Regions from separate parts of the Blautia sp. OF03-13 genome, predicted to be linked through region 2. Evidence: riboswitches for the same ligand, from Rfam matches in the RefSeq annotation. Region 2 holds a riboswitch; the other holds the start of a gene.
What was found. A riboswitch is a leader RNA that binds a small molecule or an ion and turns the genes downstream of it on or off. The one in region 2 is predicted to bind cobalamin.

Region 1: another riboswitch for cobalamin. It lies ahead of DXA55_RS07650 (sirohydrochlorin cobaltochelatase); the one in region 2 lies ahead of DXA55_RS12400 (hypothetical protein).

Annotation. Positions count from the first base shown of each region.
Region 1 covers NZ_QTVR01000008.1:17,138-32,979, reverse strand. Annotated here, with positions in the region: gene DXA55_RS07665 (TrmH family RNA methyltransferase) at 1-469, opposite strand, end outside; gene DXA55_RS07660 (DUF2798 domain-containing protein) at 830-1,288, shown strand; gene DXA55_RS07655 (hypothetical protein) at 1,400-2,011, opposite strand; gene DXA55_RS07650 (sirohydrochlorin cobaltochelatase) at 2,151-3,455, opposite strand; cobalamin riboswitch at 3,750-3,943, opposite strand; gene DXA55_RS07645 (acetyl-CoA carboxylase carboxyltransferase subunit alpha) at 4,745-6,454, opposite strand; gene accC (acetyl-CoA carboxylase biotin carboxylase subunit) at 7,011-8,357, opposite strand; gene fabZ (3-hydroxyacyl-ACP dehydratase FabZ) at 8,354-8,791, opposite strand; gene accB (acetyl-CoA carboxylase biotin carboxyl carrier protein) at 8,818-9,333, opposite strand; gene fabF (beta-ketoacyl-ACP synthase II) at 9,370-10,605, opposite strand; gene fabG (3-oxoacyl-[acyl-carrier-protein] reductase) at 10,622-11,362, opposite strand; gene fabD (ACP S-malonyltransferase) at 11,391-12,311, opposite strand; gene fabK (enoyl-[acyl-carrier-protein] reductase FabK) at 12,308-13,246, opposite strand; gene acpP (acyl carrier protein) at 13,277-13,504, opposite strand; gene DXA55_RS07600 (beta-ketoacyl-ACP synthase III) at 13,556-14,485, opposite strand; gene DXA55_RS18575 (hypothetical protein) at 14,729-15,028, shown strand; gene DXA55_RS07595 (TldD/PmbA family protein) at 15,064-15,842, shown strand, end outside.
Region 2 covers NZ_QTVR01000016.1:18,107-33,948, reverse strand. Annotated here, with positions in the region: gene DXA55_RS12425 (hypothetical protein) at 1-963, shown strand, start outside; gene trxB (thioredoxin-disulfide reductase) at 1,023-1,943, shown strand; gene DXA55_RS12415 (ABC transporter ATP-binding protein) at 2,516-3,613, opposite strand; partial or broken gene DXA55_RS19350 (FecCD family ABC transporter permease) at 3,620-4,635, opposite strand; gene DXA55_RS17855 (ABC transporter substrate-binding protein) at 4,692-5,294, opposite strand; gene DXA55_RS17850 (ABC transporter substrate-binding protein) at 5,291-6,055, opposite strand; gene DXA55_RS12400 (hypothetical protein) at 6,135-9,923, opposite strand; cobalamin riboswitch at 10,203-10,406, opposite strand; partial or broken gene DXA55_RS12390 (DUF885 domain-containing protein) at 10,496-12,291, shown strand; gene DXA55_RS12380 (polysaccharide deacetylase) at 12,382-13,851, opposite strand; gene DXA55_RS12375 (TrmH family RNA methyltransferase) at 14,027-14,797, opposite strand; gene DXA55_RS12370 (potassium channel family protein) at 14,809-15,465, opposite strand; gene DXA55_RS12365 (TrkH family potassium uptake protein) at 15,513-15,842, opposite strand, start outside.

The sequences.
Region 1 (15,842 bases), on a different contig from region 2:
TGCTGCAGCCTGATGTGAGGAGCACGGCATCGATGCCAAGTGCGGCGGCAGAACGGAAAATCGCACCGACATTCGTCGGGTTCACGACATTTTCCAGGATCGCCACGCGGCGGGCATTCCGGCAGATTTCCTCCATAGCCGGAAGCGTGCGGCGGTGCATCGCGCAGAGCATGCCGCGCGTGAGGGCAAAGCCTGTGAGCTGTTCCAGCACCTTCGTCTCTGCTGTATAGACCGGCGCGTCCGGGCAGTGCGCAAAGAGTGCTTCGTTTGCGGCAAGTTCTGCGCTTCCGACAAGGAACGAAACCGGTTCATATCCGGCATCCAGCGCACGCTCGATGACACGCGGACTCTCCGCAAGAAAAAGGCCTGGCTGCGGTTCATAATAGTGCAATAACTGCGGTTCTGAAAGACGCGCATACACGTCGAGCTCTGGCGCCGCAAAGTTTTCGATTTTTCTGATCTCTGACATAATATTGATTTCCTTTTGCGTTTTCTCTTTGTTTTCACTATGTTCTATTGTAGCAATCCCGCTCCCGTTTCGCAATCCATTCTTTTTCCCGCCGGTGCCGTTCCCCGCACCATTCGCCAAACCGTGCTTCCAGCACGCATCGAATTTTCTTGTTTATCTGTCTTTTTAAAAAATTTCTCAATTTCCTCTTGCCAAACGCCGCCGGAGACGTTATAATAATCGACGGTTCAAAATTAAAAACTGCAGAAAAGATTGGTATCAGATTGGAAACGGCACAAGTGCATTGCTTGGTTAACGAACAACACATGTGTCTTTTTTGCGCCCATTTTTCAAAAAACGCAAAGAAAAGGAGAACAATCGATGCCAAAAACAAAATTTCAAAACGTTGTATTTACCCTCATGATGTCCTTTCTGATGGTCTATGCCATGATCTGCTACAACATTTCCATGAACATCGGCGGAATGACAAATCAGGTCTTTCTGATGGCGTTTCACGAGATGATGATCATGTGGCCGGCCGCTTTTATCCTCGAGTTTTTCCTCGTGGATCATCTGGCTCACAAATTAGCTTTTTGCATGGTAACACCGCAGGATCGTCCGATCGTAATCACGCTGGCAATTTCCATTATGATTATTGCTATTATGTGTCCGATTATGAGTTTTATTGCAACACTGCTGTTTAAAAATGCCGGAAAAGAATTTGTCGCTGTCTGGCTCCAGACCACGTTCTTAAATTTCCCGGTTGCCTTCTTCTGGCAGCTCATGTACTGCGGACCCTTCATCCGTTTTCTGTTCTGCAAACTGTTTCCGGAGAAATAAGAAAAGATATCCACAAAGGGAACCGTTTTTCCCCTCTCTGTCCACAATTTCTGTGGACAGACGGTGCAAAATGGTTCACCTTCTGTGGATATCTTTTTGTTTTTTCCCGGATTACTCCTGTGGTACCGGATTGGATACGCTGACTACATGATCATACCAGGTTCCTTTTTTACCAATGATCGCAACATTGAAATCCTCGTCCAGTTTTTCTACCGGGATATCAAAGCCGTACACTTCATCTGTGGTTCCGTCAGAATACGTTACCTCATCTGTGGTCGGCTCGATCAGCTCTGCGCCGTCTGCCTGTGCTTCTTCTTTTGTTCCCACAAAGACATTGACAATGTTTTTGGATACCAGGCTGACGTGGATGGTCATTTTTCCGTCTTTTACCGTCAGGACACCCTTTCCTTCTTTTGCTTCATTGACATGGAACATATTGCTGTCTGTATTGAAGTCTGCCGTATACGTACCGTCTTCCAGCTCTGATGCGCTGCTTTCTCCTGCAGTCTCCGCTGCCGATGCGCTTTCTGCTGAAACATCTGATGTGGATGTACTGCTCTCTGCCTTAGATGCATCCTGTACAGAAGCGGAAGATGCGTCTGCCGCAGAAGACGCAGATACTGCAGATGCAGAAGATGACGCTGCATCCTTTCCGCCACATGCGCCGAGCATGGATACAGTCAGTGCTGCTCCAAGAAAAAGAACTGCCAATTTTTTTCTCATAATAAATTTCCTCCTTGTATCACCTTGAAGCGGATCTTTTTCATCCGCTCAACTTAAAATCCGACAGCACACTGAGTCTCTTCAGCCGTACTGCCGGATCTTATTTTACTCTATTTTACGTTCGGAATACAACCCCTAATTATTCAGCATCGTCCTGAACGCCGTTGCCGTCCATAGCTGCCTTGGTGTGCTGTACATACAGCTGCTCAACAGCATCGATTCTTCCAAGACCTTCGATCTGAGTGTCGATCTCATCGAATGCACCGGATGCCTCAAACTGGCTCTTCCAGGAATCCTCATCCTCGCCTGCCATATCGTTGTTTGCGTGGTCACCTGCAACAACCATCAGCGGACGAAGAATTACTTTCTTGTATCCGGCTGCTTTTACTGCCTCGATCACGTTCTCGCAAGCGGTCTCTTCCGGCTCGCCCTCAACGGTTCCGATGAATACGTTTTTGTATCCAAGAGTATCCATCTGTGTCTGCATCTGGCTGTAGGTTACTTTTGCAGTGTGGGAAGTGCCATGTCCCATAAATACGAAAGCAGTGCCGTCCTCTGCTGCTGCATCCAGACTGTCATAATTTGCAGATTTTACTGCCTGTGCCGTGATTGCTTCTGCAACGGCCTGTTTGTCCTCGTTGATTACGGTAGCGTCACTTCCAACCTCGCCAAGCAGCGGCTCTGCGATGGTTACGGACTCAAATTTATCCTTGTAGCCATCTACTGCTTCTTTCAGCTCATCGTACTCTGCTCCGTGCATCAGGTGAGTCGGCTGGATAATCAGGTTCTTCACGCCATTGCTTACGGCTCTTTCCAGTGCCTGATCCACGTTGTCGATCTTCTCGTCATCGCGGGCCTGTACATGGTTGATGATGATCTGTGCGGTGAAGGCACGTCTTACGGACCAGTCCGGATATGCAGCCTGCAGAGCTTTCTCAACGCCTCCGATATCCTCAGCACGGCTGTCGTTGAAGGAAGTACCAAAGCTTACAACCAGAAGCTCATTCTCGCCGATCTCGTCTCCGTTTAACGGATCATCCTTGGATGCATCACCTGTGTCTCTTCCGAAGTAATCCGGATCTGCGTTCTCGCCTTCTACAAGTTCCTTCTGCGCGTCTGTCAGGGCATCCCATGCCTCTTTTGCTTCTTTGCACTGCTCGTCGGTGTTATCATTTCTTTCCTGTACATAAATTGCGTCAATCAAAGCTGCCACTTTATCTGCTGCCTCCTGGTCTGCATCTGCGGATACCTCTTCAGATGCAGAAGATGCGCTTACGCTGCTGCTTGCTACTGTGGTGTCTTCCTCAGATGCGGAAGATGCACTTACGCTGCTTGTTGCTGTGCTGCTTGCGCTGTTGCTGGATGTGTTGCTGCTTCCGCATGCGCCGAGCATAGATGTTACCATAGCTGCTGAAATTAAAGCGACTACAAGTTTCTTTTTCATTTTTGTTTTCCTCCCATTTGCTGGTATCTTTGCAACAACCAATATCGGGGACGTTTTACATTTCAAACTATGAGAAATACGCTCCGCGAGTTTCTCAAGTTATCGCGGCAGTCGCTAAGGTCTCGTGCAAGCACGGACTTTGGCTCGTTGCCCGCGTAAATAGAAAGAAGCCCTTTCGTTTTTCAACGAGGGGCTTCCAGTATTTTCATCACAAAGAAAACCATTTCACCCGCTGTGGGGCAAATGTCCGCTTTCCTGTTTTGTACTGCCAGTTCCTCGTGACACGAACGTAACGTTCCTGTACTGCGAAAGGCAGGTCTCCCGGCTCATTGCTTCAGGATTTGACTCCAGCGCATCGATCTCCTTCCCGGTTTCCCAGTGGATCATTCCCCTGCTTGCAAAATACGGTGACGAGTTCGTGCAGGATTCACACCTGCTTCCCTTTTCACCGGACACGTATGTCCGACACCTTACACATCGATATTTAATTGTCTTTTCTTTAACGACTGTTAGTGTAGCACATCATCTTTTCTCTGTCAAGTGCCGTAAAATCAGGAAATCCGGCCATTTTCCATTTCATATACCACATTCGCGACGTTCATCGTGGACACAATACAAATTATATTTTTATACTTATACAATAATGTAAAGTTTACATTGTTGTATAACATAAATACTAAAATAAAAAGCACTAGAATATTTTCTAATGCTTTTTGTCTAACACTTATTCAAAAATGTTTTTCAACTCACAGACCTAAGTCTGAACTCGCAGAATATCCTCGGTATTTGTATCCTGCCCTTTTATCTTACCATAAATTCCGCCAACGTCAATTAGTTATTCCTCCCTTCAAATCCTCTATTTATTTTGTATATCTAAAATCCGTATATTTTTATTCTGCATTTCAATCATATTTTTATTGAATGGACTACAAGAAACTGTTATACTCAATATACGGGTGCTGCCATAACGGTAGGCGGTTAGTCCTTCTACGGAGGGACTGTGACTCTCCGATTACATAGAAACCCTTTATATGGGAATTCCTTGGAAATGAGGGCTAAGCCATGAGTATTATCGACTTCATAGCAGTTGTAAGTTTCGGCTTAACCTGCTTTAGCCTTGGATACAACTTCGGCAAAGATACTGCGAAATCACAAAAATAGCCGCCCAGTCCTGCAAACTTTGGCGACTATTTTTACATAAACCAATAAATATGGACTAACCGTCTATCGGTAGCACTCTTTTCAATATCATAATATCATGCATTTCAGAATATGTCAAAATCTTCTTTTCACATATCCCGAAATCTCCGATACCTCTCCTCTACCAGTTCTTCCCCATCCATCTTCTCATACTTTTCCAGGAATCTCAGAATTTTGCCTCTCAATTCTTCACACACCACTGGCATTGTGTCCACCGTAAACTCCCCCGGCTCTTCCACAATCTCTTCTACAATTCCCAGTTCCTTCAAATCCCTCGCCGTCAGCTTCATCACCTCGGCGGCCTCCGGCGCGCGTTTGCCGTCTTTCCATAGAATGCTTGCAAATCCCTCCGGCGACAGGATGGAGTAGATGGCATTCTGCATCATCCACACTTCATCCGCCACGGCGAGTGCCAGTGCACCGCCGCTGCCGCCTTCTGAAATGACAATAGAAAGAACCGGCGTTTTTAACGCTGACATTTCATACAGGTTCCGCGCAATCGCCTCGCCCTGGCCGCGTTCTTCGGCTTCCATTCCGCAGAAGGCGCCTGGGGTGTCTATGAGACAGATAACAGGCCTGTGGAATTTTTCGGCCTGTTTCATCAGACGCAGGGCTTTGCGGTAGCCATCCGGGGACGGCATGCCGAAATTGCGGCGGATGTTTTCTTTCGTATCCGCGCCTTTCGCCTCGGCGATGACCGTGACCGGTGTGCCGTCAAACGATGCAATACCGCCGATGATCGCCGCATCATCGCCATACAGTCGATCACCATGAAACTCAATAAAATCAGGAAACAGCTCCCGAATATAATCTTCTCCCACCGGTCGGTCCTTTTTCCGCGCTTTCTGCACACAGTCCCAAGCCGATGTTTTCTCTCCCGTTTCTGGTGCTGCCAAAGACCGCTTCACGTCTCCATCCCCCAAAGTCAGCACTTCCGAGGAAACTTCGATATCTTTCCCATGCATCCGCAGAATCTCCGACAGCACCTCTTTCGCCTCTTCTCTTGGCAGAATCCGATCCACAAACCCATGCTCCACCAGAAACTCCGCCCGCTGGAATCCTTTCGGCAGTTTCTGTCCTATTGTCTGCTCAATAACCCTCGGTCCCGCAAACCCGATCAGCGCATGCGGCTCCGCCAGAATAATATCCCCCAGCATCGCCCAGCTCGCCGTCACGCCGCCCGTCGTCGGGTCCGTCAGCACACTCACATACAAAAGCCCCGCATCACTGTGTCTTTTCAGCGCCGCCGACGTCTTCGCCATCTGCATCAGAGAAACAATCCCCTCCTGCATCCGCGCCCCTCCCGAGCACGCAAACAAAATCACCGGCAGCGAGAGCTTCGTCGCCCTCTCCACCGCCCGCGTAATCTTCTCCCCAACAGCCTCACCCATACTTGCCATCATAAACCTGCCATCACAGACCCCGATCACCGTCTCCATCCCGTTGATCCGTCCCTTACCAGTCACAACAGCCTCCGTAAGTCCTGTTCTCTCCTGCAGAGCCCTCACCTTCTCTTCATACCCCGGAAACCCCAGCGGATTCCCCGCCGTCATCCCCTGATCCCATTCCTCAAAACTCCCATCATCCAGAAGAAACTCAATCCTCCGATACGCATGCACCCGAAAATAATTCCCACACTTCGGACAAATATAAAGATTCCTCTTCACATCCTCCGTAAAAATAGCCCCCTTACAAGCATTACACTTCTTCAAAATCCCCTGCGGCGCCTCCGGCACCACCCCATCCACCGTGTGCTCCTTCCGAAACACCGTCTTCTTAAAATACTTACCCAGCATCATACCACCATCACTCCTTACGTCATAACACTTTCACTCTATTGTCACCATAACAATCTTCCAACCACACACCTCACCCATCGAGGCATTCATTCTCTCTTCACCGCTCACTCCTGTCATCCCAGCCGCACCGCCCCGCGTGTCGCTGACCACACTCTCCCAGTCGTGTGTCTGATCTCAGCCGCCCGGCAGTACAGCAGAGGGGGACGGCGCATTTGCAGGAGGAACTATAGCAAGACCCGAAAATAATGCAAAAAAGGCAGTGCTGCAGAGCGCGAATTGCAAGGAACAGATTTGAAGGCGTACCGGGGTACGACGAAAATCTGTGACGCAGTAATTCACGCTCTGCGGTGCTGAATTTTTTGCATTATTTTCGGGGATTGCTATAGAAACACTTAGGCTTCCAGAATTTGCGTTATTTTCAAAAATCCAACTGTCTGAGCGACAGCGAGTTTTGGATTTTTGAAAATGGTTTTAGCAAATGCTGGAGTCCTTAGTGTTTCTTTCCTCTGAAACCGCGCCGTCCCCCTCTGCTGTACTGCCGGGCGGCGTCCGTCTCTCACAATCTCTCCGTCAACCGCTCCACAAACTCAATATCCGCCCTCCCGGCCAGATACTCCTCTTCATTTAAAATAGAATACAAATAATCAACGTTAGTGTCGACTCCCTCGATGACGACTTCCCCCAGCGCACTCCTCATCCGCGCAATCGCCTCCTCACGCGTCCTCCCATGCACAATCAGTTTCGCCAGCATCGAATCATAAAACGCCGGAATCACATACCCGTCATACGCCGCCGTATCCACCCGTACTCCAAATCCCCCAGGCAGATGCATCTCCGTAATCTTCCCCGGACAAGGCCTGAAATTCTTCGCCGGATTCTCCGCATTAATCCTGCACTCAATCGCATGCCCCGAAAGCCGGACCTCTCCCTGCGTCACCGACAGCGGCATCCCCGAAGCCACCCGAAGCTGCTCCTGAATCAGATCCACCCCCGTGACCCACTCCGTCACCGGATGCTCCACCTGAATCCGCGTATTCATCTCCATAAAATAAAAATTCCCGTCCGGCTCCAGCAGAAACTCAATCGTCCCCGCATTCACATAATGCGCCGCCTTCGCCGCCCGGACCGCCGCCGAGCCCATCCGCTCCCGCAGCGTGTCATCAATCGCCACACAAGGCGACTCCTCAATCATCTTCTGATGATTCCTCTGAATCGAGCAGTCCCGCTCCCCCAGATGAATCACATTCCCGAACGAGTCCGCCATAATCTGAAACTCCACATGACGTGGATGACGAATCAGCCGCTCCACATACATCGTCCCGTCCGCAAACGAACTTTTAGCCTCCTTCTGTGCCGTCTGAAACGCACTCTGGAACTCCCCACGCGTCTCCGCCATGCGCATACCCTTGCCGCCGCCTCCAAGCGCCGCCTTAATCATCACCGGAAAACCAATCCGGTCGGCCTCAGAAAGACCCGTCTCCCAGTCAAAAACAGGTTCCTTCGTCCCCGGAATCACCGGCACACCGGCTGCCTGCATCGTATTTCGCGCCTCAGACTTATTACCCAGCCGGTCCATCACCTCAGGAGATGGACCAATCCACGTAATGTGGCACTCCTGGCATCTCCGCGCAAACGTGCTGTTCTCCGACAGGAATCCAAATCCCGGATGAACCGCATCCGCCCCCGTCACAAGCGCCGCACTCAAAATACGTTCCATATTTAAATAACTGTTCTTCGACGGTGCCGGCCCGATGCACACCGCCTCATCCGCGAGCTGCGCATGCAGTGCCTCCCGGTCCGCCTCCGAATAAACAGCAACCGTGAGAATTCCCATCTCACGGCATGCCCGGATAATCCGGACCGCGATCTCCCCACGGTTTGCAATCAAAACTTTTCGAATCATTGTGCTGCCCCCACCATAAAGGTCAGTTCCGCCTGCGCGACCACCTTGCCGTCAACCGAAGCAACCGCTTCCCCGACGCCCATCGGTCCCTTGTGGCGGATAATTTTCGTCTCCAGACGAAGCTTGTCTCCCGGTTTCACTTTTCCCTTAAAGCGGCACTTGTTGATGCCGCCGAAAAATGCAATTTTTCCCTTATTCTCGTCAAGAGAAAGAATCGCAACCGCACCGACCTGCGCCAGCGCCTCGATAATCAGCACGCCCGGCATCACCGGCTCCTGCGGAAAATGACCCGCAAAAAAATCCTCGCGGTACGTCACACATTTATACCCAATGCCGAATTCGCCCGGCTCAAAATCTTCTATGTAATCCACCAGCAGAAACGGATGTCTGTGTGGAATAATCTCCTGAATCTGTTTCGTTGTCAAACTGTTCATTCGCTGCTTCCTTTCTCGTCCCGGCTTTACGCTTTTACCCGGAACAGCGGTTTTCCGTAATCAACCATCTCGCCGTTTTTCACCAGAACCTCCGCAATCACGCCGTCCACTTCGCTCTCAATCTCATTCATCAGCTTCATGGCCTCCACAATCGCTACAACCTGTCCCTTTTTCACGGTGTCGCCGACCTTCACAAACGGCTCGGCATCCTCTGCCGGAGCTGTATAAAACGTTCCGACCAGCGGGGATGTCACAAAAACGCCTTCTTCTGCTTCGCTGTGATCCTCAGCCGCTGTACTTTTTCCTGCCGTTTCTTTTCTCTCCGGCATGGCTGCTTCTTTCGCTGTCACGCCATTTGCTCCGCCCATCATCTCTGCCATCTGCAGACCGGCACCGGATGGAACCCCGCTCATCTGCACCTGCACCGGAGCTGCTTTTCCATGCTCCATGGCAATCTTGATCCCATCAGCCTCGTAATCAAACGCGGTCAGCGAAGAATCCGAAACTTTATCAATCAACTGTAAAATCTGATCTAATTCCATCTTATTTTCCTTTCTGCACCGGAACACGATGCCGCTTTATTCATATTTCTGAAACAGCAGCACCGCATTGTGGCCGCCAAAACCAAGGGAATTGCTCATTGCCAGTTTCACATCGGTTTCCACCGGAGCGCCGATGCAGTAATTCAGATCGCATTCCGCATCTGCTTCCTTTGTTCCAATCGTCTGATGCACGAAGCCGTCCTGAATGGATTTCGCACAGACAACAGCTTCCACACCGCCTGCCGCGCCGAGCAGATGACCGACCATCGATTTCGTCGAGTTGACCAGCACATGGTCTGCCGCATCACCGAAGGCTTTCCGGATCGCACGCGTTTCAAACAGATCGTTGTGATGTGTGGACGTTCCGTGTGCATTAATATAAGTAACTTCTTCCGGTTTTACTCCCGCTTCTTCCATCGCAAGCTCCATCGCACGTGCCGCGCCACTTCCATCTTCCAATGGAGAAGTAATGTGGTACGCATCGCAGGTTGCGCCGTATCCGACTACCTCTGCATAGATCTTCGCGCCGCGCTGTTTCGCGTGCTCCAGCTCCTCAAGTACGAGAATGCCGGCGCCCTCGCCCATGACGAAACCGTTCCGGTCTTTATCAAATGGAATCGAAGCCCGCAGCGGATCTTCCGACTCGGAAAGTGCGGTCAGTGCCGAAAAGCCTGCCACGCCGACCGGCGTAATTGCGCTCTCCGCGCCGCCTGCCACGCAGATGTCCGCATCGTTGTACTGAATTGCGCGGAAGGCATCGCCAATGCAGTGCGTTCCTGTCGCACACGCCGTCACCACGCTGGTACATTTTCCTTTCGCGCCGAGTGCAATCGCAACGTTTCCCGCCGCCATGTTCGCAATCATCACCGGAACGGTAAACGGGTTGACGCGGGACGGATTTCCGGCATCAATTTTGGCTTTCGCCTGCTCGCATGCATTCAGATCACCGACGCCGGAGCCCACCAGAACGCCGACGCGGAACGGATCTTCATTCTCCATGGAAATGCCGGCATCTGCAAACGCTTCTTTTGCTGCCGCAACGGCATACTGGGAGAAAGTTCCCATTCGTCTTGCCGCCTTGAAATCCATGCGTTCTTTTGCCACGAAGCCTTTGACCTCGCCTGCCAGATGTACTTTATATTCTGCTGTATCAAATTTCGTAATCGTTCCGATTCCGCAGGCTCCCTTGCGGACGCCGTTCCAGAATTCCTCCACGGTATTTCCAATCGGGGTTACCGCACCCAGCCCTGTGATGACTACTCTTCTCTTCATTCCAACTCTCCTTTTCTTAGATCACCATGCCGCCGTCGCAGTGAATCACCTGTCCGGTGATGTAAGCTGCCGCTTCGGATGCCAGAAATGCGGCCAGGTTTGCCACATCCTCCGGCTTTCCGAAATGGCCGAGAGGAATCTGGGATACGGATGCTTCTTTCACTTTATCCGAAAGAACCTCCGTCATATCGGTCTCAATAAAGCCCGGCGCAATCGCATTGACGCGGATGCCGCGGGATGCCAGTTCCCGTGCCGCTGTTTTCGTCAGGCCGATCACACCTGCTTTCGATGCCGCATAATTTGCCTGTCCGGCGTTTCCTGCCACGCCGACCACAGAAGCCATGTTGATGATGCAGCCGCTCTTCTGACGGATCATCGGCCGTGCCGCAAAGCGGATGCAGTTGAACGTTCCCTTGAGGTTTGTCTCAATGACACGGTCGAAGGCTTCCTCCGACATGCCCATCAGAAGGCCGTCCTTTGTGATGCCCGCGTTGTTGACCAGAATATCGATTTTCCCATACAAAGCAAGAATTTCCTTCATCCACGCTTCACACGCCGCAAAATCCGATACATTGCACTGCATCACACAGCCGTCTCCTCCTGCCGCGCGGATTCCCGCAAGCACGGTTTCGGCCGCCTCTTTTGAACCATTGTAATTGATGACAACAAAGGCTCCCTCCGCCGCCAGTTTTTCTGCAATCGCACGCCCGATTCCGCGGGATGCGCCCGTTACTACTGCTGTTTTTCCACTTAACATCTCATTCTCCTGCTGCATAATCCACTATCTATAATAAAGTTTCGCACACCTGATGCATTTCCTCATAGGTGCGGATATTGTAACCTTTTACATCCCGGTTGATTTTTCTTAAAAAGCCGGTCAGTGTTCTTCCCGGTCCGATCTCCACGAAGGTATCAACGCCGTCCGCAATCATTGCCTCGATGCTCTGCTGCCACCGCACACCGGATGCCACCTGCTGGATCAGAAGGCCGCGTGTCAGTGCAATGTCACGCACATACTGACCGGTTACATTCGTTACATACGGAATCGCGAGTTCCATAAAACCGACACCCTCGAGCGCCTCCGTCAGTCCCTTGGATGCGGATTCCATCATCGGGGAATGGAACGGGCCGCTTACGTTCAGCGGAAGTACCCGCTTTGCGCCTGCTTCTTTTAACTTTTCCGAAGCCTCTGCCACTGCCGCCTCATATCCGGTGATGACAATCTGACCCGGGCAGTTGTAATTGGCAATGTAGGCGCCGGAAATCCCGCTCAAAATCTCTTCGATTTTTGCAGCTTCCATGCCGAGCACCGCCGCCATCGCGCCCTCGCCTGCCGGAACAGCCTCCTCCATCAGGATGCCTCTTCTGCGGACGACCTTCATCGCATCCGCCATTTCCATACCGCCGGCGGACACAATCGCGTTGTACTCGCCAAGGCTGAGGCCCGCTGTCACATCCGGCGTAAGGCCGCACGCCCGGATGGACTGCTCCATCGCCATTCCGGTTGTCAGCAGTGCAATCTGGGTAAACTCTGTCTGATCCAGATGTTCATTTTCCTCAAAACAGAGTTTTTTCATATCAATCCCGATCAGCTCGGATGCCATATCGTAGACGGCTCTCGCTTTCGGACATGCTTCATAAAAATCCGCGCCCATGCCGACACACTGGGAACCCTGTCCAGGAAACATAAATGCTGTTTTACTCATAACCGCGCCGGTGCTCCTTTCAGAAGTTCTTCCATCTCATTCATCATCTGCTCTATGATTTCTTTGCAGCTTTTCTCGTCTTTTACCATACCTGCAATCTGACCGGACATCACGCTTCCGGTTTTGACATCGCCGTCCACAACGGCTCTTCGAAGACCGCCGAGCGTCAGTTTTTCCAGCTCTTCGAACGGAGCTCCCTCTTTTTCCAGTTCCAGATAATGGCGTGTCATCTCATTTCGGATCGCCCGCACCGGATGACCGGTTGTGCGGCCTGTCACGCGGGTATCAATATCTTTCGCCTTGATCACCAGCTGCTTGTAATTTTCATGCACAACGGCCTCTTTCGAAGCGACAAAACGCGTTCCCATCTGAACCGCCTCGGCACCCAGCATAAAGGCTGCTGCCATGCCGCGTCCGTCCGCAATTCCACCGGCCGCAATGACCGGAATTTTTACGGCATCTGCCACCTGCGGAACGAGTGCCATCGTTGTCGTCTCGCCGATATGGCCGCCGGACTCACATCCTTCTGCCACAACAGCGTCTGCGCCTGCGCGCTCCATTCGTCTTGCAAGAGCCACGGAAGCGACCACCGGGATGACGCGGATGCCAGCGTTTTTCCACAGTTCCATATATTTCTCCGGATTTCCTGCGCCCGTCGTAACGACTTTTACGCCTTCCTCGGCAACCACTTTTGCCACCTCATCCGCATACGGGCTCATCAGCATGATGTTGACGCCGAACGGTTTGTCCGTCAGTTTTTTTGCTTCGCGGATTTCATTCCGAACCCACTCTGCCGGTGCCGCCGATGCTCCGATGAGGCCAAGGCCGCCGGCCTCGGAAACTGCCGCTGCCAGATGATGCTCCGCCACCCAGGCCATGCCGCCCTGAATGACTGGATACTGAATCCCGAGTAATTTTGTCACTTCTGTGATCATGAATCGCTTCCTCCTGCTTCCCGATCTTTCTTAGTTTTTGTGCTGCTCCAGATACTCTGCAACATCACCGACAGTTACCATCGTTTCCAGATCCTCGGTCGGGATTTCCACGCCGCAGGTGTCCTCGAGGGACATGACCATTTCAAACAGATCCAGGGAATCTGCTCCGAGATCCTCTTTGAAGGAAGTCTCCGCTGTGATGGTATCGATATCTGCTCCCAGTGCTTCTGCTACGGTTTCTTTTACTTTTTCTAACATGTTTTTGTCCTCACTTTTTTTCTTATTCTTCTTATTTTATATGGGCGTTTCTTACCATTCCAGGTACGCCGCGCCCCAGATCAGTCCTGCTCCGAAACCGGAGAGAACGATTCTCTGTCCTTTTTTGGCTCTGCCGGACCGGTTCCACTCATCCAGCAGAATCGGAATGCTCGCCGCACACGTATTGCCGTATGCTTCGATATTCCGCGGAAATTTTTCTTTCGGCGCCTTCAGTCGTTTTGCCACGCCGTCGATGATGCGGCTGTTTGCCTGATGAAGGATAAACGCATCAATCTCCTCGACCGGCACCTCGGCTTCTTTCAGCACCTCGCGGATGACTTCCGGCACGCGGGATAAAGCAAACTGGAACACGGCACGGCCGTCCATCTGCAGATACGTTCCCTTTTCGCAGGTCAGCGACACGCCTTTTTCTCCATCAGAATGGATCTTTTCGCACGCTTTTGTCTTCTGCTCCTCTGCCGTCAGCACAACGGCTCCCGCGCCGTCCCCGAACAGAATGCAGGTTCCGCGGTCACTCCAGTCCACCAGGCGGCTCAGGGCATCCGCGCCGATCAGCAGCACGTTTTTTGCCTTGCCGCTCCGGATATACAGCTGGCCCAGCTCATACACCGCAAGAAATCCGGTGCAGGCGGCGCTGACATCGAGACAGGCGGCACGGAAGGCACCGATTTCATCCTGCACAAGACAGGCGGTATTCGGAAAGATGCTCTCCGACGAGGAGGTTCCGACGAGAATCAAATCCAGTTCTGTCGAACAGATCCCGGCATTTTCCAGCGCTCTTCTCGCCGCCTTTACTGCCATTTGGGCAACCGTCTCCTCCCCGGCTATGTGGCGCGCACCGATTCCCGTCCGCTCCCGGATCCAGATATCGCTCGTATCCACCATCTTTTCCAGATCTTCATTTTTCCATATCGTCTCCGGTACATACGAACCGGTTCCCGCAATTCTGCCGTTTTTCACCTTACTGTCCTCTTGCTTATTTCATTCTCAAACATTTTTCTTTTCAAATGTTTTGATATTCAAAGTATATCATCAAAATTCATTTTGTCAACCTTTTTTTATTGCTTTTTCCATTTCCCACTTCTATAATGAAACTATGTTCGGGATTTTTTCGAAACTATTTTTCCGGATTCTATTATTTTGAGCCCCGGCGCAGGTTCTCTATCGAACACTCCGGCAGGCTCCAGAAAGGACACCAAACTTATGCAGGTTCCAATGTCATCCTATCTTGTGGAAATCAAACCACAGATTCAGGAACTGATCCGTCTGCTCGAGCGCGAATTCGATTATGTCAGCGTGCTCTGCACCGATGTCAAAGGTACGACCTACCGCGTCAGCATGCATCAGACCACCGTCGGCGATTATCACTTCTGTGAACGCGGCTTCGTTGTCCGTGTATGGCAGGACGGTTCCTACACCGAATATTCCTTCAACAACCTCACCGATGCCGCAGATCTTGCGGAGGAAATTACTTCCGCGCTGAAATCCGATTTCAGGCATTAAAGGCACTCGGCATTGCGCAGATGGAGTCTCCTCTCGTGCAGGAAGAAGCCATCGCAAAAACAATGCAGAATGAAATCGAGATTGACCCGGAGACCGTCTCCGCAGAGGAGATTCTCTCCCACCTTCGGAAGCTCTGCGACGCCGGCGCTGCCCATGAAGGAATTCTGGAATTCCAGAGTACCGTCAGCTTTGCCCGTGTCAACAAGCTGTTCCTCTCCTCCAAAAAGGATCTGATGCAGTCCTACGCTTTCTCGGAGGGCTCCCTTTCCGCAATCGGCACAGAAAACGGAAAACAGAATATGTCGTACCGTTCCTGCTCCGGCCTGAAAGGCGTGGAAATCTTAAATGAGATGGATGCGATTGTTGAGGAAATCATCGCCGTTCTGTACGACAAGCTCCACTCCGATCCGGTCACCCCTGGCATGTACGATGTCATCACCGCACCGGATGTCACCGGCGTGATTGCACACGAGGCATTCGGCCACGGTGTCGAGATGGATATGTTTGTCAAAGACCGCGCACTCGCCAAAGAGTATATCGGCAAGCCTGTTGCCTCCCAGCTCTCCTCCATGCACGACGGAGCAGTCGGCGCACAGCAGGTCAGCAGTTATCTTTTTGATGATGAGGGAACGCCCGGCACCGACACCACGGTCATCGACCACGGTACACTCGTTACCGGCATCAGCGATCTCGTAAGCGCACTCCGCCTTGGCACCACGCCGACCGGAAACGGAAAACGCGAGAGCTTCGAGCGCAAAGTCTACTCCCGTATGACCAACACCTACTTCACCGCAGGCACAGATAAACTCGATGA
Region 2 (15,842 bases):
ACCGTCGATATTGCCAATCCGGACACCACGGCAAAGCCAGTGGCGGAATGCCTGATCGGAGGCATTCACATCGATACCTCGACCGCTGAGGGCCAGAATATCTATGTCGGCCTGCCGAACGGCGTCACCCTGCAGCAGTCGCTGATGGAGGATGTGGAAAGCATCTACGGTGCGCCAAAGGACCGTTATGAGGCCGATACCTCTGTGCAGTTCACGTATGAGTACGGGCTGTACCAGACGATCACGCTCGGCTTCGATAACGAAACGGGAATTCTGTATTCCCTCGATATGCAGAACTTTACGACCACGGCTGATGCAGAAGCGCTCGATGGTGTCAGCGATGCCACAACACCGGAAGTGGAGGCCTACCAGGCACCGGAAGCCGACAGCAGTGAAATCAACGACTGGACCGTCCGCTTTGACGATGTACTCTATCATCTTCCCGTTCCGGTCAGTGAACTTCTGGACCACGACTGGACCGTCAATACGAAAGAGTCCGATACGGCCGTTTTAAACGGAAAATACGGCTACGTCACGCTGGAAAAGGGCGGTCAGAAACTTTACTGCACCGTACATAATTACGGCGCGGAGGCGACGACAGTGCGCAACTGTTTCGTTACTTCGCTGTACGGCGATCTCGATACGACAAAGATTCCGATTTCAATCACAAACGGCATCACGCTCGGCACTTCCGAGAGCGATTTTCTGACGAAGGCAGGGGATGCCAAATCAGAAAAAACGGAAAAAGAGGATAGTAACCTGACACTCTACACATTCTATAGTGATGACGAAAAGCTGGACTACACGGAAGTCGGCATCGACAACGATCTGAAGCTGGTACGCAGCATCAAGGTGGTTCACAACCAGCCGGAAGCGCCGGAAGAAGAAGCCAAAAAAACTTCCGCGGAAGATTCATCTTCCGTTTCCGACAGTCAGGAACCGTCCGAAACACCGGCTCCGTAACGATACTTTCAGAAAAATGGCTGCATGGCAGCTTACTACAGACGAAAACGAGGATTTTTATGGAAAACTTATACGACGTTATCATCATCGGCTCCGGCCCGGCGGGTCTTTCTGCCGCGATTTATGCGAAACGCGCAAAGCTCTCCTCTCTTACGATTGAGGCAAACTTTGCAAGCGGCGGCCAGGTGCTGAATACCTATGAAGTAGACAACTATCCCGGCCTTCCGGGCATCAGCGGCATGGATCTCGGAAGCACGCTGCGCGCACACGCTGAAAAAATGGACGCGGAATTTTCCCGCGAGCGTGTGAAGGAGCTTGTTCTTGACGAAGAGATCAAGATTGTCCGCACAAGAAAAAATGAGTATCATGCCAGAACGGTCATTCTTGCAACCGGTGCGGAGCACCGCGCGTTAAATGTACCTGGTGAAAAGGAACTCTCCGGCATGGGCGTCTCTTACTGTGCAACGTGTGACGGCGCATTTTTCAAAGACAAAACCGTTGCCGTTATCGGCGGCGGCGATGTCGCCGTGGAGGATGCGATTTTCCTTGCCAGAACGTGCAAAAAGGTTTACGTGATCCACCGCCGCGATGAACTGCGGGCAGCCGGTGTTCTCCAGGATGCACTGCTGGCACTGCCGAATGTGGAAATGGTGTGGGATACGGTTGTGGATTCCATCGAGGGAAACGAGATGGTGTCCGGCGTGAAGGTAACGAACAAAAAGGCAGGGGAAGCCGGTATGATCACGGTAGACGGCGTGTTTATTGCCGTCGGCATCGTTCCGGTCTCCGCACTGATCGCAGGCACCGTAGAAACCGATGAGGCTGGCTACATCAAAGCCGGCGAAGACGGTGTGACGAGCGTGCCGGGCGTGTTCGCCGCAGGCGATGTCCGCACGAAGCAGCTCCGTCAGATCATCACGGCAGCCGCCGACGGCGCGAACTGTGTGACTTCGGTAGAGAAATATCTGATCAGCCACTGATGGCTTCTTTCGAATAGAATACAGCAAAAGCAGGCATTCTTCGTATTGTACGGAGAACTGCCTGCTTTTTTCTGTTTTTCCGTAGTTTCTGAAATCTGAAAAACCTTTCATGTCAGTCGTATAAAACTTTAAAACCTCTTTTGTCGAAATTGCACAAAGAAACCGGGGTTTTTCCACACGGGCCAATTTTATAAACATACCGTCCACAAGTTATCCACATAGTTAACCACCGAAAACATGCCTAAAAACAAGTTATACACCGAGTTATCCACATTATCCACGAAAAACGGTGTGGAAAGCATGTGTTTAAATCTCGCGAAATCAGAACGCGTGTTTTGGTCATAACAGAGAAAACCGTTATTTCGCCAAAAGATTTTACAAAGCACTTGACTTTTTAAGTGTCAATCTCTGTTGGTTTTTGACTTGAATTGTGTGAATTTTTCGTACAATTTAATATTACATTTTTCGTGTTCTTTTGCTGTTTTTACAATGGCTGCAAAAAGAAAATCTCCTGTTCGGAAAACGATTGTTTCGTTCCCAGACAGGAGATTTTGATTGGATTTTTCTTTGTTTTACTCTGCCAGCTTTCCAAGCCGCTTTGCTTCTGCCCTCAGCTCTTCGATCCGGCGGTTGCACATGCCCACCGGGACGCCGGTGTCGATGACACGTTCACAGCTCTTCATCAGCTCGCAGGCGCGGGCAAATGCCTCGTCGCTGATCTCCTGGAACGGTGCTTCGGTTACCGTCTCCATCGCCAGAATGCGGGCGAGCTGGTAATCGATATCGTTCGTATACAGGACGCCTGCCGCAAACGGGACATTTTCCTTCTGCAGTTTCCGGAACACCGGGATTCCCGTTCCGCCGCCTGCGAGGACAAAGACGCGCGGTGTTCCCTCCGGCCGCGGCAGCTCGATGCTTCCGAAGCACGGGTCAAACGAACCATTGTCAATCTCGTACAGTTCGCGGATGATATCCTCGCGGAAAATTGTCTCCGGTGCGCCGAAATGGGAAATAGCATCGCCCTTGACGCAGATGATCTTATCTGAAATTTTCTGTGCCAGATCGATCTCATGCAGCGACATGATGACGGTGATGCCCTTCTCCTTTGCCATGCGGCGCAGAATCGCGAGCAGTTCCAGCTTGTGGCGGATATCGAGGAAAGAAGTCGGCTCGTCGAGGATGATGACCTCCGGCTCCTGACAGATCGCACGCGCAAGAAGCACTCTCTGGCGCTGGCCGTCGCTGATGGCGTTGAAATCGCGGCCGCCGAGCTCTTCGGCATGAACGGCGCGCATCGCCTTCTCGACCTTCTCCTCATCCTCGCGGGTCAGCATGCCGAGCCGTCCGGTGTACGGATAGCGGCCCGTTGCCACGATATCGTGGCAGGTCATCAGCTCCGGCTTCATGCGCTCCGTCAGCACAACGGCCATCTTCGTGGACAACTCACGGAACGAAAGCTCATGCAGGTTTTTCCCGTCAAACTCCACATTTCCGCCGACCAGCTTTAACTGGCGGGTGATGCTTTTCAGAATCGTTGATTTACCGGAACCGTTCGGTCCGATCAGCGTAACGATCTCGCCTTTTTCGATGCCGATGCAGATATCTTTGATCAGCGGCTTCTTATCATAGCCGACCGTCAGGTGGTCCAGATGAAAATAATATTCATTCATATTCTCTTACCCCCTTTTCCGGCGCAGCATCATGAAAATGACGACCGGCGCACCAAAGATCGATGTGACCGTACTGATGGACAGCTCCAGCGGTGCAAACGCCATACGCGCGATCAGGTCGCACATCATACAGAAGACGGCTCCGCCGAGGAACGTTCCCGGGATTACGACGAGCGGACGCGATGTGCCGAGGCTCTGTTTGACGAGGAACGGGACGGCAATGCCGACAAACGAAATCGGACCGGCAAATGCGGTGACGCATGCGGAGAGAATACTCGAAAGCAGAATCAGCGCGATGCGGAATACTTTGATGTTGACACCCATGCTCTGCGCATACGCCTCACCGAGCTGATATGCACCGATCGGTTTTGCCATCAGGAACGTGATGACAAAGGTGATGCCGATCACAGCCGCAGAGATCGCTACGTTGCTCCAGCTCATGCCGGAGAAGCTTCCCTGTGACCAGCCGTGGAGGTTGACGATATCGGAATCCTCCGCGAAGGTGACAACAAAATCCGTGACCGCCGAGCAGATGTAACCGATCATAATACCGCCGACGAGAAGTCCTGCCATATTTTGATCCGTCGGGACATCAGCAGAATGAAGCCGACGGAGAGAAGGGATCCTAAGAATGCTGCAACAATCATCGTGTAAGATGTGATATTGCGCGCCCACTCCAGATAAAAGATCATGGTCAGCGCCACGACCATTTTGGCTCCCGAGGAAATTCCAAGAACAAACGGACCGGCAATCGGGTTTTCAAAGAAAGTCTGTAAAAGGAAGCCCGACAGGGACAGAGCACCGCCCAGGATTGCCGCCATCAGAATACGCGGAAGGCGGATTTTCCAGATAATATTGTACTCTTTCCCCTCTCCGGTCCGCCGCAGCAGAATCCGGAAAATTTCCGGAATCGAAATATTTACGTTTCCGGAATTAATATTCAGCACGGTGATGGCAGCGAACGCCAGAATCAGCACCAGAAACACAGCGGCATACCGCGAACGGCGCCGGAAGTTTTCCATATGGAAACTGTTCTCTTTTCCTGTCATATTTTTTTTCTCTGACATACGTTCCTCCATCAGGATAATTTTCTTAAGAATACCATCTGATCCGGATCGCCGCCCGTTACCAGAAGGTTAATGTCGTTGGTAAACTGTGCAATTTTATCGGTTGCCTGATACATCGATTTCTCGGTTGTCCAGACATTGCCCTCTTTGACTGCTTTGTAATCGGCAAACATAGAATCCTTTGCCAGCAGGTCGTCCAGGGTTTTGACGGTGGAATCGATGCTTGCGTTGTAGATCAGGTAGTCCGCATCTTCGGCCGTATCGTAGAACTGCTCCATCGTGATCGGCACGGATGTTTTTCCGCTGTCGTCCTGGAGATCACGGAAGGCGTTGCGCGCACCGCCAAGCTCGATCATGTTGGAAATATAGTCCTCCGGGTTCCGCACAACGGCAGCTCCGCTCGTATTAATATAGAAGAAAGCGACCGTTTTTTCGGTATTCTGGAAATCCTTCAGATTTTCCACAACACTTGCCTGACTTGCAAAGAAGTCGGCTGCCTCCTCCTCTTTGTCCAGCATGGCACCGTAGAGTTTGATCCATTCGGTTCTGCCAAGAGGCTGGGATTCGTAGCTGGAACGGTCGATGAAGACCGGAATATCGAGCATCTCGATCATCTCCTGTACCTCGGGGAATGGAGGATCATCGTGGATTCAATGGCCAGATCACAGTTCTCACTGACCAGAAGTTCGTAATCCGGCTCACTGTATTTTCCGGCGAAGATCATCGTTCCGGCATTCATCGCGTCAACGGCATCCTGTACGTACCAGTTGTCTGCGGTTTCACCGGAGAGACGAATCGTATCGAGGGAGTCGATGGCATCGAACAGCGCCATCGGAGAGGTTGCTGCCATGTAGATGCGTTCCAGCGGCTGATGGATTACAATTACGTCGGAATCGAGGTCATCCGGCGCCTCTTTTCCGTCCGGGACGAGCAGATACTGCGCGCCGTCTTTGACATCGATCAGTTTATAGCCGTCTGTGCAGTAGTATACGTTAAAGCACTCGGCGTAATTCAGGACCATCTTGCTCTCGATGGTGATTCCGGTGATGTCCGGTGCGTCGCTGACATCGTCTGTCGTTGCGAAACCATCCGCGGATGCGGTATCACTCCCGGAGGTGCTGCTCGCAGCAGTGGCTTCGGAGGTGCTTTCACTTTCAGCCGTACTTTCCGAGACGGATGTGCTCTCCGTCTGGCTTTCGGAAACATCTGCTGCGGATGCTGTGGATGTGCTGCTCTGAGAAACTGCCGAAGTGCCCGACGCGGACGATGTGCTGCTTCCCGTTGATGCGGTGCTGCCGCAGGCCGTCAGTGACATCGCTGCTGCAAGAAAAAGTGCAGCCCATTTTTTCAGCTTTCTTTCGTTTTTTCCTGTCATTTGATATTCCTTTCTTAAAGAAAAAGCCGCTGCCATACGGCAGCAGCCCTTTCTCATTTTTTGCTGCAAATTATTGTACTTATTTATTCTCTTCTGCCTTTACCATCTGCTGGAACAGCTCGTTTGCCTGATCCTCGCATCCGAAGATCACGCCGTAGACTTTCAGCCACTCTGCTTTCGCAAGATCGGTCTTCTCGTCTGCGGAACGGTCAACCAGCATCGGAATGGTCAGGGTTGCCAGACGCTCTGCGGTGTCGGACAGACGCTCATTTTCCTCTTTCAGAAGTTCTTCCGGAGTCTTGTCTTCGTCTGCTTTCTCATCCGTTGTCTTATCGTCTTTATCGTCCTTCTGATCCTCAGCTTTGGTATCTGCGGTCTCGTCGGCTGCATCAGCATCTTCCTCATCTTTTGCATTTCCCGGAAGGAACTCAGACGGAAGAATTGCAAAATCGATTTCGTCTTTTACCAGAGCTTTGTAGTCCAGATCATCGAATGCTCCGTCGAAGGAGATTTTTTTGTCTTCCATTGCTTTTGCAATGTTTTCGATCTGGCAGTCTTTCTGCTCCATGCCGACTGCTTTGATGCTCTCTGCTGCGTCTAACTGCTCATCGAGAAGTTTCAGGGCATCCTCAGATGCTACGTATGTTTTCTCAACCGGAAGCTGGATCACGATCATATCTTTGTCCAGTCCTGCCGGAATCTCAACATCTTTCGGAACGATCAGATATTTGACAACATTGCCTTCGTACAGCTCTTTTGTCTTTTCGGTCAGATCTTTCGCTTTCTCAGTGCTGGTCTTTTTGGAATCGGATGCTGCTGCCGCTTCTTCCTCGTCGGTTGCTGCTGCGGTATCCTCCGCTGCTGCGGTATCGGTATCTTCTGCTTTCTTGTCGTCCTCGTTCTGTTTCTCCGGATCACGCTCGGTATCTTTTGTCATATCGATCTCCAGCAGGGTGATGCCTTCGTCGTAATGATACATCTTGAAGTACTCTGCGTAAGCAAGTTTTGTCTCTGCTTTGTATTCCAGTCCCATGATCTCTGGAGCGGTGGTATCCAGCTTGGAGTTATCGGTGCTGATCGTGGAGATTGTTCCGTCTGCTTTTACAAATCCTGTGCTGGAAGAAGTGCTGCCGCCCTTCTTTGCTGCTGCCAAGGAGATGAAGATGTTGTAGGAAATCTCATGGGCAACGGACATTCTGGTGGTCATACCGATGATGGTATTGTTCTTATTCAGCTCAACCGGAATGGTGAAGATGCTGCTTCCGCCGCTGACATTTGCCATGTATTTATTTCCGTTTGCTTTTACATATCCGTAGTACGGACTGCTGAATGCGATCGTTGCATAAGCCTGTCCGTTCGTTACAGTAATCTTGCTGCAGGAGATGGTTACCTTTCCGGATCCGCCGGAGAAGGAGAATCCGTCTGGTGTGTAAACGCCGTCTGCCAGTGTGGTTGCACTGTCTACTTTGGATGTGCCGCCGCTTAAGTCAGACTCATATTTGGATTCCTGCTCCGGTTTGGTATCTGCCGGTTTCTGGGTCGGTGCCGGAGTCGGGGTGCTGGTGGGTTTTACAACCGGTGTCTCAGATGGAGATACGGTTGGGATATTGGTCGGAACGAGGGTTGGTTTCGGAGTATCGCCCTTGTTGTCATCCGACGGAAGGTCTCCGGTCTTTTTCAGGCTGGAAGATGCAATCGTGATGGCTCTGTCGTACCATTTGCCGCTCTTTACTGCATGAGCTGCTACAGCAAATTCCTGATCAAGTGCCTCTACCGGGATTTCAAACTGCATTCCGGTTTTGGTTTCACCGTCTAAGGTGTAGTCCACTTTTCCGGTGGAAGCGATCCATGCGCCGCTCTCTGCTGCCGCATCTTTTCCGGTTCCCATATACAGATAATCATAGCCGCTTCCGCTTAAGGTGATAACTGCTGTCATTTTTCCGTTTTTCGCGGTCAGTTTTACGCCGACTACCTTGAACATTGCTGCATTAGTTGTTGCCTCTGCACTGTAAATACCATCTGCTACTTTATTGGTCTCATCTGCCGGAAGATCTGCGGTCTTTTTCAGACTGGAAGATGCAATAGTAATGGTTCTTGCATACCATTTATCCCGTTTTGCAGAATGGGAAGAAACAACAAGTGCCTGATCGAGTGCTGCTACCGGAATATCATACTGCATTCCTGTTTTCGTCTCGCCGTCTGCTGTTGTGTAATCAACGGTGCCGACGCCTGCAATCCATGCACTCTTGTCTGTGGCAGCTGCCTCTTCCGGTGTTCCCATGTACAGATAATCGTAGGCAACACCACTTAACGTGATGCGTGCTTTCATGTCGCCGTCTTTTACGGTCAGCTCTACGCCGACTACTTTGAACATAGCTGCGCCGGTCTCCGCGGTTCCGCTGTAGATACCGTTTTCTACTTTCGCCGGTTCCGGAGTTGGAGTTGCGGTTGGAACCGGAGTCTCACTCGGAGTCGGGGTTGCAGTCGGGACCGGAGTCTCGGTCGGCTCCGGTATCGGAGTTACTTCCGGTGTTTTGCTTCCCGGAACTGCAAGATAAAGCTGCTGTTTGGTGTACCAGGTTCCGTCTTTCTTTCCAAGAACGATCGGAACGGTTGTGCCGGCTTTGTCCGCATCTACTTCAAATGTAAAGGAATAACCGCCGTTTGCTTCCTGCATTCCCTGGATAGCCGGTGTTTTTGCAAGGTCATCGTTCTTTCCAAGATACAGTTTATCAAATGATACGTTGTTTGTTTTCAGTGTAAGAACGAGTTTATCGCCCTTGTTGATCATTGTTGCCTCGGAGATGACGAACATTTTGAATACGCTGCCGTCCTCTTTGGTAACCGGTGCTTCTACACTGGCTGGCTTATTCGAGGAATCCTCACCTGGATTTTCGCTTGGAGTCTCGGTTGGTTCCGGTGTTACCGTCGGGATTGCATCGGTGCTGTGGATCGTAACGGTTTTATCAGCCCATGTTTTTTTCTTGGCTGAGCGAACGGCAACATCCATCTGTTTGTCAAGCTCTTCCACCGGAATTTCAAAACGATATCCGGTCTTTTCTGCACCAGTCTTCGTATCCGTATAGGTTTCGCTTCCTGTCGGAGCAATCCAGCTCTTTTCATCTGCTGCGGCAGCTTCTGCTGCTGTTCCCATATACAGGTAATCATAGCCGGTTCCACTCAGCAGAATGGATGCTTTCAGTTTTCCATCTTTTACGATGAGTCTGGAAGAAATCACACGGAACATGCTTCCGGTTGCTTCTGCAGAAGTCTCATACTCACCATCTGCCGGTTTTGCTGCTTCCGCTGCTTTTGTTTCTTTCTCCTCGGCTGTATTGGATGCCTCATTTTTGGTTGTTTCTTTTACTTCCGTTTTCGGCTGTTCTGCCGCCGGACTGGTATTCTCTTTTACAGCATCTTTGGTTTCTTCTTTTGCCGGTGTTTCTTTTTCAGCATCTTGGGAAGTCTCATCTGCTGCTTCCGGCTCTTTTTCTGTGGTATCGGCAGTCTCTTCACCGTCTTTTGCAGTGTCCTCTGCAGTATCTTCCGAAGCATCCTCATCTGCGGATGGTGTCTCGGTCTCGTCAGATCCTGCCGGTGTCTGATCCTCTGCAGGCGCGGCCGGTGTTTCCGTCGGCTCTTCTGCCGGAGTCTCTGCAGTGCTTTCACTGCTCTCGGTTTCTGCCGGTGTTGTTTCCGGTTCTGCCGTCTCTGCTGTTTCTTCGCTCTGCGGCGCTTCCTCTGCGGCTGCGCTGCTTTCTGTCTGTGCTGCTTTTTCCTGCGTATCTGCTAATACGCTGGCAGTCGGGCTCATGATCATGGACGCCGACAGCAACAGTGCCAGAAATTTGCTTGAATTTCCTTTCATAACTTCTCCTTTTCTTCGGATCTCCTTCGCGCATCTGCTCCGGATTCCGTCTGACTTTTTCAGGCAACTGGGCGGTGCCTGTCCCCGTCAATGATGTCTCCCTGCAAGTAATCTTGTTTTTGAGGACACATTTTTTCTGCGAAAAGACAAACAGACATCTGCTTTTTCTGCAAAAGAGTTTCTCCACCGGAGCTCTTTTTCGGACGCATGGCGACAAAAAAGCAGATGTCCGATTTTACTTCGTACATCTTTCCATGAATATATGCTTTCATCGGAAGCGATTCACTAACCTTTCCAGCAGGTTTCCTGACTCGCAGATCTTCACGGCAGCCGCGCCTTCTCATGCGTTTCGCACAATGGCATTTCTGCAGCTAACACTCCCTGCTTACAGTGACCGGATCGCTCAGGATTTCCACCTGATTCTCTTTTACCTTCGCGGATTCTTTTTCAAATCCGTTCTGCACTGAAAAGTCCCTTATTTCATTCGTTACTGATTATAGCAAAGCCGTTTTGGAAAGTCAAATGAAAGGCCACGGAAAAAGCGCATAAAATCAGCATTTTTTACATACTTTATGATAACTGTCCGCACCGGAGCCTATTCTATGAAACCAGCTTCTCTGCACCGCCGCATCCTGTTCCCTCTGCTTCTGTGCGGCGGACTTCTTTTCGCCCTGCTGTTCTGGTATTTTTCCCCGTTCTTTTCCCCTGGTGAGAACCGCCGGTTTTCCGCGTATGTGGAGGAACGGTTCCACTCCGAGGTAACCTCTTCTGCCATCACGCTCCACTATACCCTCGCTGATCCGGCTTCCCGCGGAATTGCCCCCGGCACCGCCTCGTTCGGCACGGTTTCCATCCCTGACCGCACCTCGTATGATGCCCTGCTGCAGAGTGTGGAAACAACGCTCACATCCTTTCATCGCAACCGCCTCTCCGCGGAAAATCAGATCACGCTCGATCTTCTGCTCTACGAGCTGGACTGCGAGAAAATGCCGGGCAGCACCAGCCTTCTTGCGGAACCGCTCGGTCCGTCGCTCGGGATTCAGGCACAGCTTCCCATTCTGCTCGCAGAATACCCGTTCCGCACACAGCAGGATATCGCCGACTACCTCCATCTTCTGCAGGATCTCCCGCGCTATTTCTCCGACCTCATCGCACTCGAACAGGAAAAATCCCGGCAGGGCGTGTTTCAGAATGACCTTGCGGTCGATGGCATTATCCACCAGTGCAGTGCTTTTCTCGCCGACGCGGATACACCGGAAATCCATCTGCTCCACACCGTTTTTCAGAATAAACTGCAGGCGTCTTCACTGTTTTCTGAGGCGGAAAGGAATCTCTGTCTGCAGACGCATGAAAAACTCCTTACCTCCTGTGTTTTTCCCGCCTACCGCTCTCTTTCCGATGCGCTTTCTTCACTCCGCGGCAAAGGAACACAGAACGCCGGTGGTCTTTCCCGGCAGGAAGGCGGACTTTCCTACTATGCATATCTTCTCCGCAGCCGCGTCGGTGTTGATGCTTCACCGGAGGAGCTGACCCGCCTTTTAACACAGCAGCTTGCGGACCAGTGTGCCGAAATGCAGATCATTCTCGATCAGAATCCGTCGCTCTCCCTCTCCGAGCAGGCGCTCGTGCTGCCGTTCTCCACGCCGGAGGAAATGCTTGCCGATCTGCAGAATGCCGTTTCTGAAGATTTTCCCGTTCTTTCGGGTATCGCATACGAAGTAAAGACCGTGGATGACTCCCTCAAGGATTTTTTAAGCCCCGCCTTTTATCTCACACCGCCCGCCGATATCAATTCACCCAACTCCATTTACCTGAATCCCGCGGATGAGATGACCGGCATCGAACTGTATTCCACACTTGCCCACGAGGCTTTCCCGGCCATCTGTACCAGACCGTCTCGTTCTCGCGCTCCGACCCGCTTCTGATCCGCCATCTCTACGCGCCGTCGGGTTATGTGGAAGGATGGGCAACCTACGTTGAATCATATGCCTGCCGCTACGCCGCACGTAATCTCGATGCAAACACGCAGGCGCTCTGCCGTCTCTGGTATCTGAACCGCTCGGTGCATCTTACCCTCTGCTCGCTGCTGGATCTCGGAATCCACAGCCAGGGATGGCTCCTCTCGGATGCGTCAGCCTTTCTGGCGCAGTTCGGCATCACGGATGCGTCGGCCGCTGCCTCTTTATATCAGTATATTCTCGAGACACCGGCGAACTATCTGAAATACTGTGTCGGATCGCTCTCGTTTTCGCAGCTCCTCTCGGAAGTGCGGGAACAGGAAGGTGACTCATTCTCATTGATCGGTTTCCATGAAAAACTGCTCCGTCTCGGGCCTCTGCCGTTTCCGCTCGTAGAAAAATATCTGTAAACGGTTCGCCCTGCTGAAAAAAAGATCCCACAGACTTTCTTCTATAAATAATAGAAAGTTCTGTGAGATCTTTTTCATTTTCAAAATTCTTTAACCTAAATTGTAAAGAGATGGATCTGTCGGCCGCTGCGGATCAATAACAGAGGCAGAATCAAACAGATCGCTTGTTCTGTCCTCGCCGCCTCCGTAGAGGTTCTGGTACAGACGGTATCCATCCAGGTTTCTTCGTCCCATACGCAGGTAATTGTCTCTTACCTGAACAAAATACTTGGAGGAATCTACGTTGCAGTAGATGTTGAAGCCCTGGCTCTTTAAGTAAGCAAACTTCTCATTGTCCATCGTGTAATCGTGCCAGTCGGAAAGATCCTGTCCATGTGCAAAGATGATGATATCGCTTCCGCCGATGAGCGGTGCAACATACGTCAGCCATTTCTCGGTATCCGCCTGGATCGTCTCGATCGGTTTGTCGCCGACACGGATATGGCCCCAGGTATGGCTTGCGAATGTCCAGCCGTCTGCTTTGATCGCATCGGCTACTTTTTTCGCCTCCTCGCACTCTTTATCCCAGTCGAAATCCGGGTGTGCATCAAGCCATGCTACCTGATCATCCGTCAGATCTTCTCTCGTCTTGTAATCACCGTCGGTGCGGTATCCGAGGATTCCATCGTAGCCGGTCAGTGCTACGGTTCCGCGCGCATTGTGGTATACGGCATCCGGATGCGCTTCGATAAACTGATCCATCAGCGGGATGCAGTCGTAAGCACCGGTCACAACAGTTCCGTCATCCTGAATATATTCGCAGGTCGGTTTTCCGTCGTCGCCGACTACCATCTTGCTGGCAATGCCGCGTCCGTCGTAAGAGTGGTAATAGGAAAGGTCATCCAGAGAAAGAACGAATGCTTTCTTGCCCTCCGGCAGGTAAATGTCCCCTTCCTCGTAATGAACGGTTCCGTCATCATCTACGGTCTTTTTCACGAGATCGTTGATCGAAACCATGACATATCCTCTGTCGTACATCTGCTGGGTGATCGCGTTGAACTCATCCACGGTGGTCATCCACTGGCAGAAGCCTGCGGTCTGTGCGTTGTCCTGATAGAAAGCTTTCTGCGGATCGACTACAAGAGAATGATAGAAAATGTGGGTTACTTCGTTGACGTTGACGCGCACACAGGCATCTCTCGTGCTGGTGTACTCTGCTACTTTTGTGATGATATCCGCGTCGGTCGCTGCGCCCTCTACGCTCTGGAGCTTTTCAATGGCTCCATCGTAATCGTATGTCTGCGCAAGTGCATCGGCTTCCGCCATAATCTGTGCTTTCGTTGTCGGCGCTTCAGCACTTCCCGTGCTGTCCGACGATACGGAACCGTCCACCTCTGCTGTTTTCTGATCCTCTTTTTTCTGTGCTTTCTGCTGGATTTTTTCTGTTCCTCCGGCCAAAGCCCAGATTCCAATGCCGAAGATGACAAGCAGAACACATAGAATTCCTGTTTTGATCATCAGCGCACGCTTCCGCTTTCTTCTTCGGAGCTCCTTTTTACTGATGTTTTTTTTCTCACTCATTTTTCCTTCCTCCCAAAACAGCTTTTGCTTTTCTGGCAAATATTACAGTTTTACCGGATTGACAGAAATTCAGCCCGGACTCTGTTTTTTTTATTTTAGCTCAAAATACCGGTTCTGTCGAGTAGTTTTCCGGCAGGTTAAGAGAAATGTAAGAAAACCGGTAACGCTCTTTCTTTTATGCGCGCTGGCCGTGTGCCTCATACATGAGAACGGCGGATGCAATCGCTGCGTTTAACGACTCCACTTTTCCTTCCATCGGAATACGGATCAGGCACTCAGCGGCCTCTGCCATTGCATCGGTCAGGCCGTTTCCCTCATTTCCGATCAGGAATGCCGTTCCTTTTGTGTAATCCTCCTCGCGGTAGGAATGCACGCCGTGCAGATGTGCCGCGTACGTACAGATCTTCCGCGCTTTTAAGCCTTTTACAAATCCGACCACATCGTCGACGATCAGAAACGGCATACGGTAGATCGAGCCCATCGTCGAGCGGATCGTTTTCGGATTGAAGATATCCGCGGTACCGCGGCTCATGATGATGCCGGTGACTCCTGCGCCCTCTGCGGTGCGGATGATTGTTCCGACATTTCCAGGGTCCTGCAGATCCTCAAGTACCATCAGAAGCGGTGTCTTTCCGTTGTCCATCACCTCCTCTTCGGTGTAATGCGGCATGCGGATCACACTTAAAACACCCTGCGGCGTCTTCGTGTCGCACATGGACTGGAACACGCGGTCGTCCACTACTTCGTATTCTGTCCCGTCGGACGGCATTTCATGCATTTTGCTGCCACTCTCAGACACATATACTTTTTTCAGCCATTCCCGCGGCGCTTCCTGGAACATTTTCCAGCCCTCCGCCACGAAAACGTCCTGCTCCCGGCGTTCTTTTGCTTTTTTGTTCAGCGCAATAATGTTTTTTACCTGTGCATTGCTGCTGCTTGTAATCATGAATGGTCCCCTCATTTCCTGTTTTTCATCAATTTGGCAAGTTCTTTGTTTTCGCCAATCAGAATCAGCACTTCCTCTGCGCGGAGCAGCGTCTTCGGATTGACCGTGACACGGATGTCTTCCCCGTCCTTGACGGCGATTACGTTGATACTGTATTTCTTCCGCAGATCCAGCTCCTCGAGGTTATGCCCCGTCCACTCTTCCGGCACGGGAAGTTCTACCATGGAGAACGAATCCGACAGCATGAAGAAGTCCTGGAAGCCACCGGAAATCAGGCTTTTTCCGAGGCGGATGCCCGTCTCACTCTCCGCCATCACGACGCGGTCCGCGCCGACTTTTTTCAAAATATTGGCATGCATCTGGCTCATGCCCTTTGCGATGACGAGCGGCACGCCCGCCTCTTTTGCCTGCAGGGTGGCGAGGATGCTCGACTCCATATTTTCAGAGATCCCGACGATCACGACATCCATGTTGCTGATGCCAAGCGATGCAAAAACACGGCTGTCGGTGATGTCCGCGCGCGCCGCATAGGTAACAAGATCGGCAATTTCCTGTACCGGCTCAGCGTCTTTATCAACGGCAAGCACTTCTTTTCCTGCCTGCGCAAGTGTCGTTGCTACAGAAAAACCAAACTTTCCAAGTCCAATGACTGCATACTGTTTACTCATTTCTTTTCCTCGTTTTCTGAAATCTGTCCTGTTTTTTATTTTCCCAACTATCCAATCAGAATCCGCTGCTCCGGTCTCTGAATATCGACATCTTTTCTTCCTGTTCTGCGGCGCAGTGCGACAGCCAGCGTCACCGGCCCGATTCTTCCCATAAACATAACCAGAATAACAATCACCTTTCCCATAAAAGGAAGCGTCGGCGTCAGGGAACGGGTGAGGCCCACCGTTGCAACCGCAGAAATAATTTCATACGTACAATCCAGCAGCGGGCTTCCGGTTACGGAAATCAGCAGCACGGTGGCAGTAAAGACTGTCGTCAGTACAAAAAAGAAAATGACGACAGCGGTACGGATATTTTCTTCCATCACTTTCCGCCC